One region of the Sorangium sp. So ce1335 genome, then DNA from elsewhere that is predicted to be linked to it. Evidence: predicted binding sites of a transcription regulator. Region 1 holds the regulator's gene; the other holds the start of a gene.
The links. Region 1 encodes HrcA, which represses chaperone genes, less so after heat shock. Its sites were predicted from a motif close to GNTAGCACTCNCCNNNGGNGAGTGCTANC; they were not measured.

Region 1 (3,348 bases):
AGCCCTCATGCGCCCGCCCCGACCCGCCGTTCCGCCGCTTTCCCCGCTTCCCCCGCGCAACGCTGACGATCACGCCGAGCCGACCGCCGCCGACCCGGCCGCGGCCGTGCGACCGCCGCAGGACGGCCACTGGATAGTTCCGGCAGAGCTGGACCGGCGGCCGCTCGACGGCGCGGTCCGGGCGCTCGCGTCGGTCTCGTGGTCCGACGCGCGCCGGCTGATCGAGACAGGCAAGGTGCTGGTCGGCAGCGCCGTGGCGACGAGCCCGCGGCGCCGGGTGCTCGGCGGGGAGCGGATCGAGGTCCGCCTGCGCGCGCCGCGGCCGGAGACCGTGCGGCGGCGCAAGCTCGAGGGCGAGCTCGTCGTCTACGCGGACGCGAGCGTCGTCGTCGTGAACAAACCCGCCGGGGTGAGCACCATCCCGTACGGCGACGAGGACCCCGCGGAGCAGGCCGCGACGCTCGACGCGCTCGTGCGGGAGGTGCTGTCCCGGCGCGACCGCCTGCGCGGGCGCGCGCCGCTCGGCGTCGTGCAGCGCCTCGACAAGGGCACGAGCGGGCTCCTCGTCTTCGCGCGGACGCTCGCCGCGAAGAAGCACCTCGCGCAGCAGCTCCGCGTCCGCTCGATGCACCGGCAGTACCTCGCGCTCGCGCACGGCGCGGTCCCGCGCGGCACGCACCGCAGCTACCTCGTCGAGGATCGGGGCGACGGGCTGCGCGGCTCGGCGCGGGACGGGCGCCGCGAGGGGCAGCTCGCGGTGACGCACGTCGAGCCGGTCGAGGCGCTCCGGGGGCTGCAGGGCGAGGCCGCGGGCGCGACGCTCGTCGCCTGCCGCCTCGAGACGGGGCGCACGCACCAGATCCGCATCCACCTCGCGGAGTCCGGGCACCCGCTCGTCGGCGAGGCGGTCTACGTGCGCGATTTCCGCGGGCCGAGGATCCAGGCCCCGCGGCTGATGCTCCACGCGGCCGAGCTCGGCTTCAGCCACCCGGCCGACGAGCGGCCGATGCGGTTCCAGGCGCCGCCGCCCGCCGACTTCGAGGAGGTGCTCGATCGGCTCCGCGAGCCGCGGCAGAAGGGCGCTACTTGACCTTGCCGCGCGCCTCGCTCATCGCCGCGGCGGTGGCGTCGACGAGCGGCATCACCTTCGCGTAGTCCATCCGCGTCGGGCCGAGCACGCCCACGGTCCCCGCGACGCGCCCGTTCTCCATGTACGGCGCGGCGACGAGGCTGAGCTGGCCGCCGCCCAGATCGCCCGCCTCGCTGCCGACGAAGACGGTGACCTCGCCCGCGCCGGCGGCGAGGGTCCGGTCGAGCAGATCGACGAGCTCCTCGCGCTCCTCGAGCGCCTTCATGAGCTTCTTGAGCCGGTCGACGTCGGCGTACTCCGGCAGGTCGATCAGGCGGTTCTGCCCCTCGATGACGACCTCGCCGCTACGCCGCGTCACGTCGGCCGTCGCCTTGCTGCCGAGCTCGAAGGCGCGGCGCCTCAGCGCGTCGATCTGGAGGCGCTCGTCCGCGAGGCGGCGGGCGAAGAGGTCCCGGATCTCGCCCAGCGTGCGCCCCTCGATGACGTCGGCGAGCAGGTTGTGGATCCGGGTGAGCTCCCCCTCGCTGACCGCCTCGTCGACCGAGATGAAGCGGTTCTCGACCGAGCCGTCGGCGAAGACGAGCACGGCGAGGAGCTGCCCGGGCTTCGTCGGGATGAAGCGGAGCTGGGCGAGGGCGCGGATCTCCGCCCGCGGCGCCGCGACGACCGCCGCGGCGCCCGACAGCTCGGAGAGGTAGCGCCCCGTCTCGCGGAGCGGATCGCTGGCGACCGCGTAGATCTCGGTGAACCGGGCGGTGAGCTCGGCCTGCTGCTCGTGGGAGAGCGACCGGAGCTCGACGAGCGCGTCGATGAACAACCGGAGCGCGCGGTCGGTCGGGATCCGCCCCGCGGAGGTGTGCGGCTGGTGGAGGTAGCCGGCCTCCTCGAGGTCCGCGAGCACGTTCCGGATCGAGGCAGCCGAGAGATCGAGCCCGTACTTCCGCGCGAGCGTCCTGCTGCCTACAGGGTCGCCCGTCGCGATGAACTCGGTGACCGCGGCGAAAAGGATCTTCCGAGCGCGATTGGAGAGATCTCCCATGTCAGCTGCATGCGGCGCATGCGCGCGCCGCGGTGGCTACCTGGCCCAGGGACTGCCCGGACCGGGAAGCCATGCGGACCGGGCCTTCGCTCCCATACGTCAAGACGCGCGGGCGGGCGCTGGGCCCACGGAGGCGCATGCGGTCTATTTTGAGGCGATCGCGCGGCCCGGTCAAATAGCGCGGTAGGATGGGCGCGGCCGCCGCACCGGAGGTCGTGGTTCCCGCAGTTCCGCAGTTCCGCAGTTCCGCAGTTCCGCAGTTCCGCAGTTCCGGTGGTTCCCTTGTCGCTCGAGGCTCCCTGGTCAGCCCGGGCCACCCGGGAGCTCGATGCGCGGTGAGGCCCCCCAGCACCGATGCCGTCCGCACGTCACGCCGCCATCGCCTGCGCGCTCGCCCTCGCGCTCGGTCCGCTCGCGACCGCGCCGAGCGCGCAGGGCAAGCCGAAGGTGAAGTTCCATCAGGACTGGGCCAGGCACCCGTCGGCGCGCTACGCGGCGATGAGCGCGGCGCAGTGCCGGGAGGCGCTCGTGCGGCGGAAGATCGCGTTCGAGCCGGTGCGGCGCGCGCCGGGCGTGCTCGCGCCGGTGCGGCTGATGCAGGGGGTCGGCGGCGTGCTCTACCGGACGGCGCTGCCGGCCCACCGGCGCGCGGACAACCCGTACGACGTCTTCGACTGCCGCCTCGCGCTCGCGCTCTCGGACTTCAGCCGGATCCTGCGCGTGCACGACATCACCGAGGTGCTGATGTACTCGGCCTGGCGGCCTCCGCACGCCATGTGGCCCGAGGGCAAGCTGGCGACGAGGCACCCCGGCGGGCTCGCCATCGATCCCTACAGGTTCGTCAAGCGGCGCGTCGGCGACGCGTTCGCGGAGGAGTGGCTCGACGTCGAGCGCGACTTCGTGGGCAGGCGCGGCGCGCCGGTGTGCGGCGAGGGCGCGGGCAAGCCCGCGGGCCGCGGCGCGGCCGGCCGGGGGACGAGCGGCCTGCCGGCGGACGCGGCCGCGCGCGAGCTGCGCTCCATCGTGTGCGAGGCCGCGGACCAGCACATCTTCACGTCGATCCTCACGCCCAACTACGACCGGGCGCACAAAAATCACCTGCATCTCGAGGTGACCCCCGGCGTCCAATGGCAGCTCGTGCGCTGATCCGGGGGGCGCAGCCCTCCCGGGCGCAAACCCGCTCTCGCCCCGAGGTCGACCCGCTATGTTAGCCCGCGTG
Region 2 (3,348 bases), 4.5 Mb from region 1:
TCGGCGTGGCGGATCAGCAGCGCCTCGCGGGCGCCGCCGTCGGTCGGCCGGATGAAGTCGTCCACGGCGGGCGCGTCGTCGAGCGCGTAGGTCCGCGCGAGGTGCTGCTGGATGCGCGCGGTGAAGGTCGCGCCCTGCATCAGTTGAGCCCGCCGGTTCCGCGGCTCGGCACGAGCCCGCGCGCCCCGAGCTCCTCGGCGAGGCGGCTCGAGCCGGTGCGGATCCAGCGCTCGTACAGCCGGAGCACCGAGCGCTCGTCGCGGGCGCCGGACGCGAGCGTACCGTCGGCCACGTCGTTCAGGACGGCCGCGAAGCGCTCGAACTTCTCGGCCATCTCCGAAAGGACATCAGGGCCCTGGCCAACGCGCGCGTTGAGGCGCAGCATGGCGGCGGCATGGTGGTAGGCGGTCGAGCCGACCCCGACCACGTAGCCGCGGTCGATCCCCTTGAGCTCGATGTGGCCGCCGAAGAAGCCGACCACGTAGAGCACGCCGTCGCCGAGGTTGCGCAGCCGCCGGAAGCGCTCGGCACCGGAGGACTCCAGGGCATCGCGCAGCAGAAAGGTCAGGGGCTGGTTGAAGGCAGACTCGGCGTGCTCGTCCGGGTGAGCGAAGGCACAGAGCAGACTGACGAGGTAGCTCGACGCCGCCTCGGTCGCGGCGACGTTCCGAACTCGGAGCGCCTCGTCCACAACCTCCTGGAAATAGCGGGTCATGCTCGGGGACACAGAGATCGCTTGGCTCACGGGGGCACCTCACTTGCGCGGGCGCCCCGGATACCGATGTAACCCGGGCCACCGCGCGCTCAGGTCAACCAGACACGGCCTGTCGGCCTCCTCCATCGGGCAGGAGACCGTGAGGGCGGCGCGTCACTGTGCTGCCGCATTTCCGCCCTCATACGGTCAATTTAACCGACGGACCGCGCCGAGCCCAGCTTCGCGTCCCGCACTTCTCTTGCGATTCTGGGAACTTACAGCCACCCCAGCGCCTGGCTGCTAACGCGCAAAGCACCGGTCGGAGCCGCGCTTGACACCCTCGGGGGGGTGGCTATCTTCCGCGCCGCCCGCTAGCACTCGCCGGAAGCGAGTGCTAGCAAAGTGCCCAGGCTGCAAACGTAGGGGGCCTCGCGACCGCTCGTTCGGGTCGCGGGGGGCCCTGCCGTCTCGTGGGACGCGGCGCTCGTCCCCGGAGGATTCGCACACATGAAGATTCGACCGCTCCAGGACCGCGTGATCGTTCAGCGCGTGAAGGAAGAAGAGAAGACCAAGGGAGGTCTCTACATCCCCGACACGGCGAAGGAGAAGCCGATCGAAGGCACGGTCATCGCCGTCGGCAACGGCAAGGTCGGCGAGGACGGTACCGTGCGCAAGCTCGACGTCAAGGAGGGCGATCGCGTCCTCTTCGGCAAGTACTCGGGCACCGAGGTGAAGATCGACGGCGAGGAGCACCTCATCCTCCGCGAGGACGACATCCTCGGCGTGATCGAGAAGTGACGCGGGCGACAGCAGGAACTTAGGAGAGACACACATGGCAGCCAAAGAGATCATCTACAACGAGTCCGCCCGCAGCATGATCCTCGCGGGCGTCAACGCCCTCGCCGACGCGGTCAAGGTCACCCTCGGCCCCAAGGGCCGCAACGTCGTCATCGAGAAGAGCTTCGGCTCCCCGACGGTCACCAAGGACGGCGTGACGGTCGCCAAGGAGATCGAGCTCGAGAACCGCTTCGAGAACATGGGCGCCCAGATGGTCCGCGAGGTCGCCTCGAAGACGAGCGACATCGCCGGCGACGGGACGACCACCGCGACCGTGCTCGCGCAGGCGATCTACCGCGAGGGCTCCAAGCTCGTCGCGGCGGGCCACAACCCGATGGAGATCAAGCGCGGCATCGACAAGGCGGTCGAGGCGATCGTCGAGCACCTGCGCGGCTCCGCCAAGCAGACCAAGGACGCGAAGGAGATCGCGCAGGTCGGCACGATCAGCGCGAACGGCGACGAGACGATCGGCAAGCTCCTCGCCGACGCGATGGAGAAGGTCGGCAAGGAGGGCGTGATCACGGTCGAGGAGGCGAAGAGCGCCGACACGACGCTCGACGTGGTCGAGGGCATGCAGTTCGACCGCGGCTACCTCTCGCCGTACTTCGTGACCGATCCCGAGGCCATGAAGGCGAACCTCGAGGACTGCTACATCCTCATCTCGGAGAAGAAGATCTCCAACATGAAGGACCTGCTCCCCGTGCTCGAGGCGATCGCCAAGAGCCAGAAGCAGCTCCTCATCATCGCCGAGGACGTCGAGGGCGAGGCGCTCGCGACGCTCGTCGTGAACAAGCTCCGCGGCACGCTGCACTGCGCGGCCGTGAAGGCGCCGGGCTTCGGTGACCGCCGCAAGGAGATGCTGAAGGACATCGCGGTCCTGACGGACGGCCAGGTGATCGCGGAGGAGCTCGGCCTCAAGCTCGAGAACGTCACGATCAGCGATCTCGGCCGCGCCAAGACGGTCATCATCGACAAGGACAACACCACGATCGTCGGCGGCCAGGGCAAGAAGGACAAGATCAAGGCCCGGCAGCAGGAGATCCGCGCGCAGATCGAGAACACGACGAGCGACTACGACCGCGAGAAGCTCCAGGAGCGGCTCGCGAAGCTCGTGGGCGGCGTCGCGGTCGTCAAGGTCGGCGCCGCGACCGAGACCGAGATGAAGGAGAAGAAGGCCCGCGTCGAGGACGCGCTCCACGCGACCCGCGCGGCCGTCGAGGAGGGCATCGTCCCGGGCGGCGGCGTGGCGCTCATCCGCGCCCAGAGCGCGCTCGAGAAGCTCCAGGTCAACGACGAGCAGCGGTTCGGCGTGAACATCATCCGCCGCGCCATCGAGGAGCCCCTCCGCCAGATCTCGGCCAACGCCGGCGAGGAGGGCTCGATCGTCGTGCAGAAGGTGCGCGAGGGCAAGGACTCGTTCGGCTACAACGCGGCGTCGGGCGACTACGGCAACCTGCTCGAGATGGGCGTCATCGATCCGGTCAAGGTCGTCCGGTCGGCGCTCCAGAACGCGGCCAGCGTCGCCAGCCTGATGCTCACCACCGAGGCGCTCATCGCGGAGCGGCCGAAGGAGGAGAAGGCGGCGGCCGGCGGCGCCCACGCGGGCCACGGCCACGACTTCTGATCGCGGCGCGGACCAGGTAGCTAGCTAGGCCTGGCGGGCGAGGGCCGGCTTCCCCACGGGGAAGTCGGCCCTTCGCCATTTCGACTTCCGGCAGGCCGCGACGCGTGATCTGATCCGCCGCAGGTTCGCCATGAGCACCCTGACTACCGAGCGCCTAGAGCTCACCCCGGTCTCGCTGCCCCTGCTCGAGGCG

Region 2: the regulator HrcA is predicted to act here: its motif matches at 1,065-1,093, upstream of groES (co-chaperone GroES).

What each region holds. Positions count from the first base shown of each region.
Region 1 covers NZ_CP150363.1:13,927-17,274, reverse strand. The annotation lists gene WMF24_RS00055 (RluA family pseudouridine synthase) at 236-1,090, shown strand; gene hrcA (heat-inducible transcriptional repressor HrcA) at 1,083-2,129, opposite strand; gene WMF24_RS00045 (extensin family protein) at 2,484-3,275, shown strand; gene WMF24_RS00040 (hypothetical protein) at 3,346-3,348, shown strand, end outside.
Region 2 covers NZ_CP150363.1:8,501,751-8,505,098, forward strand. The annotation lists gene WMF24_RS31355 (hypothetical protein) at 1-140, opposite strand, end outside; gene WMF24_RS31360 (hypothetical protein) at 140-745, opposite strand; gene groES (co-chaperone GroES) at 1,202-1,492, shown strand; gene groL (chaperonin GroEL) at 1,527-3,155, shown strand; gene WMF24_RS31375 (GNAT family N-acetyltransferase) at 3,286-3,348, shown strand, end outside.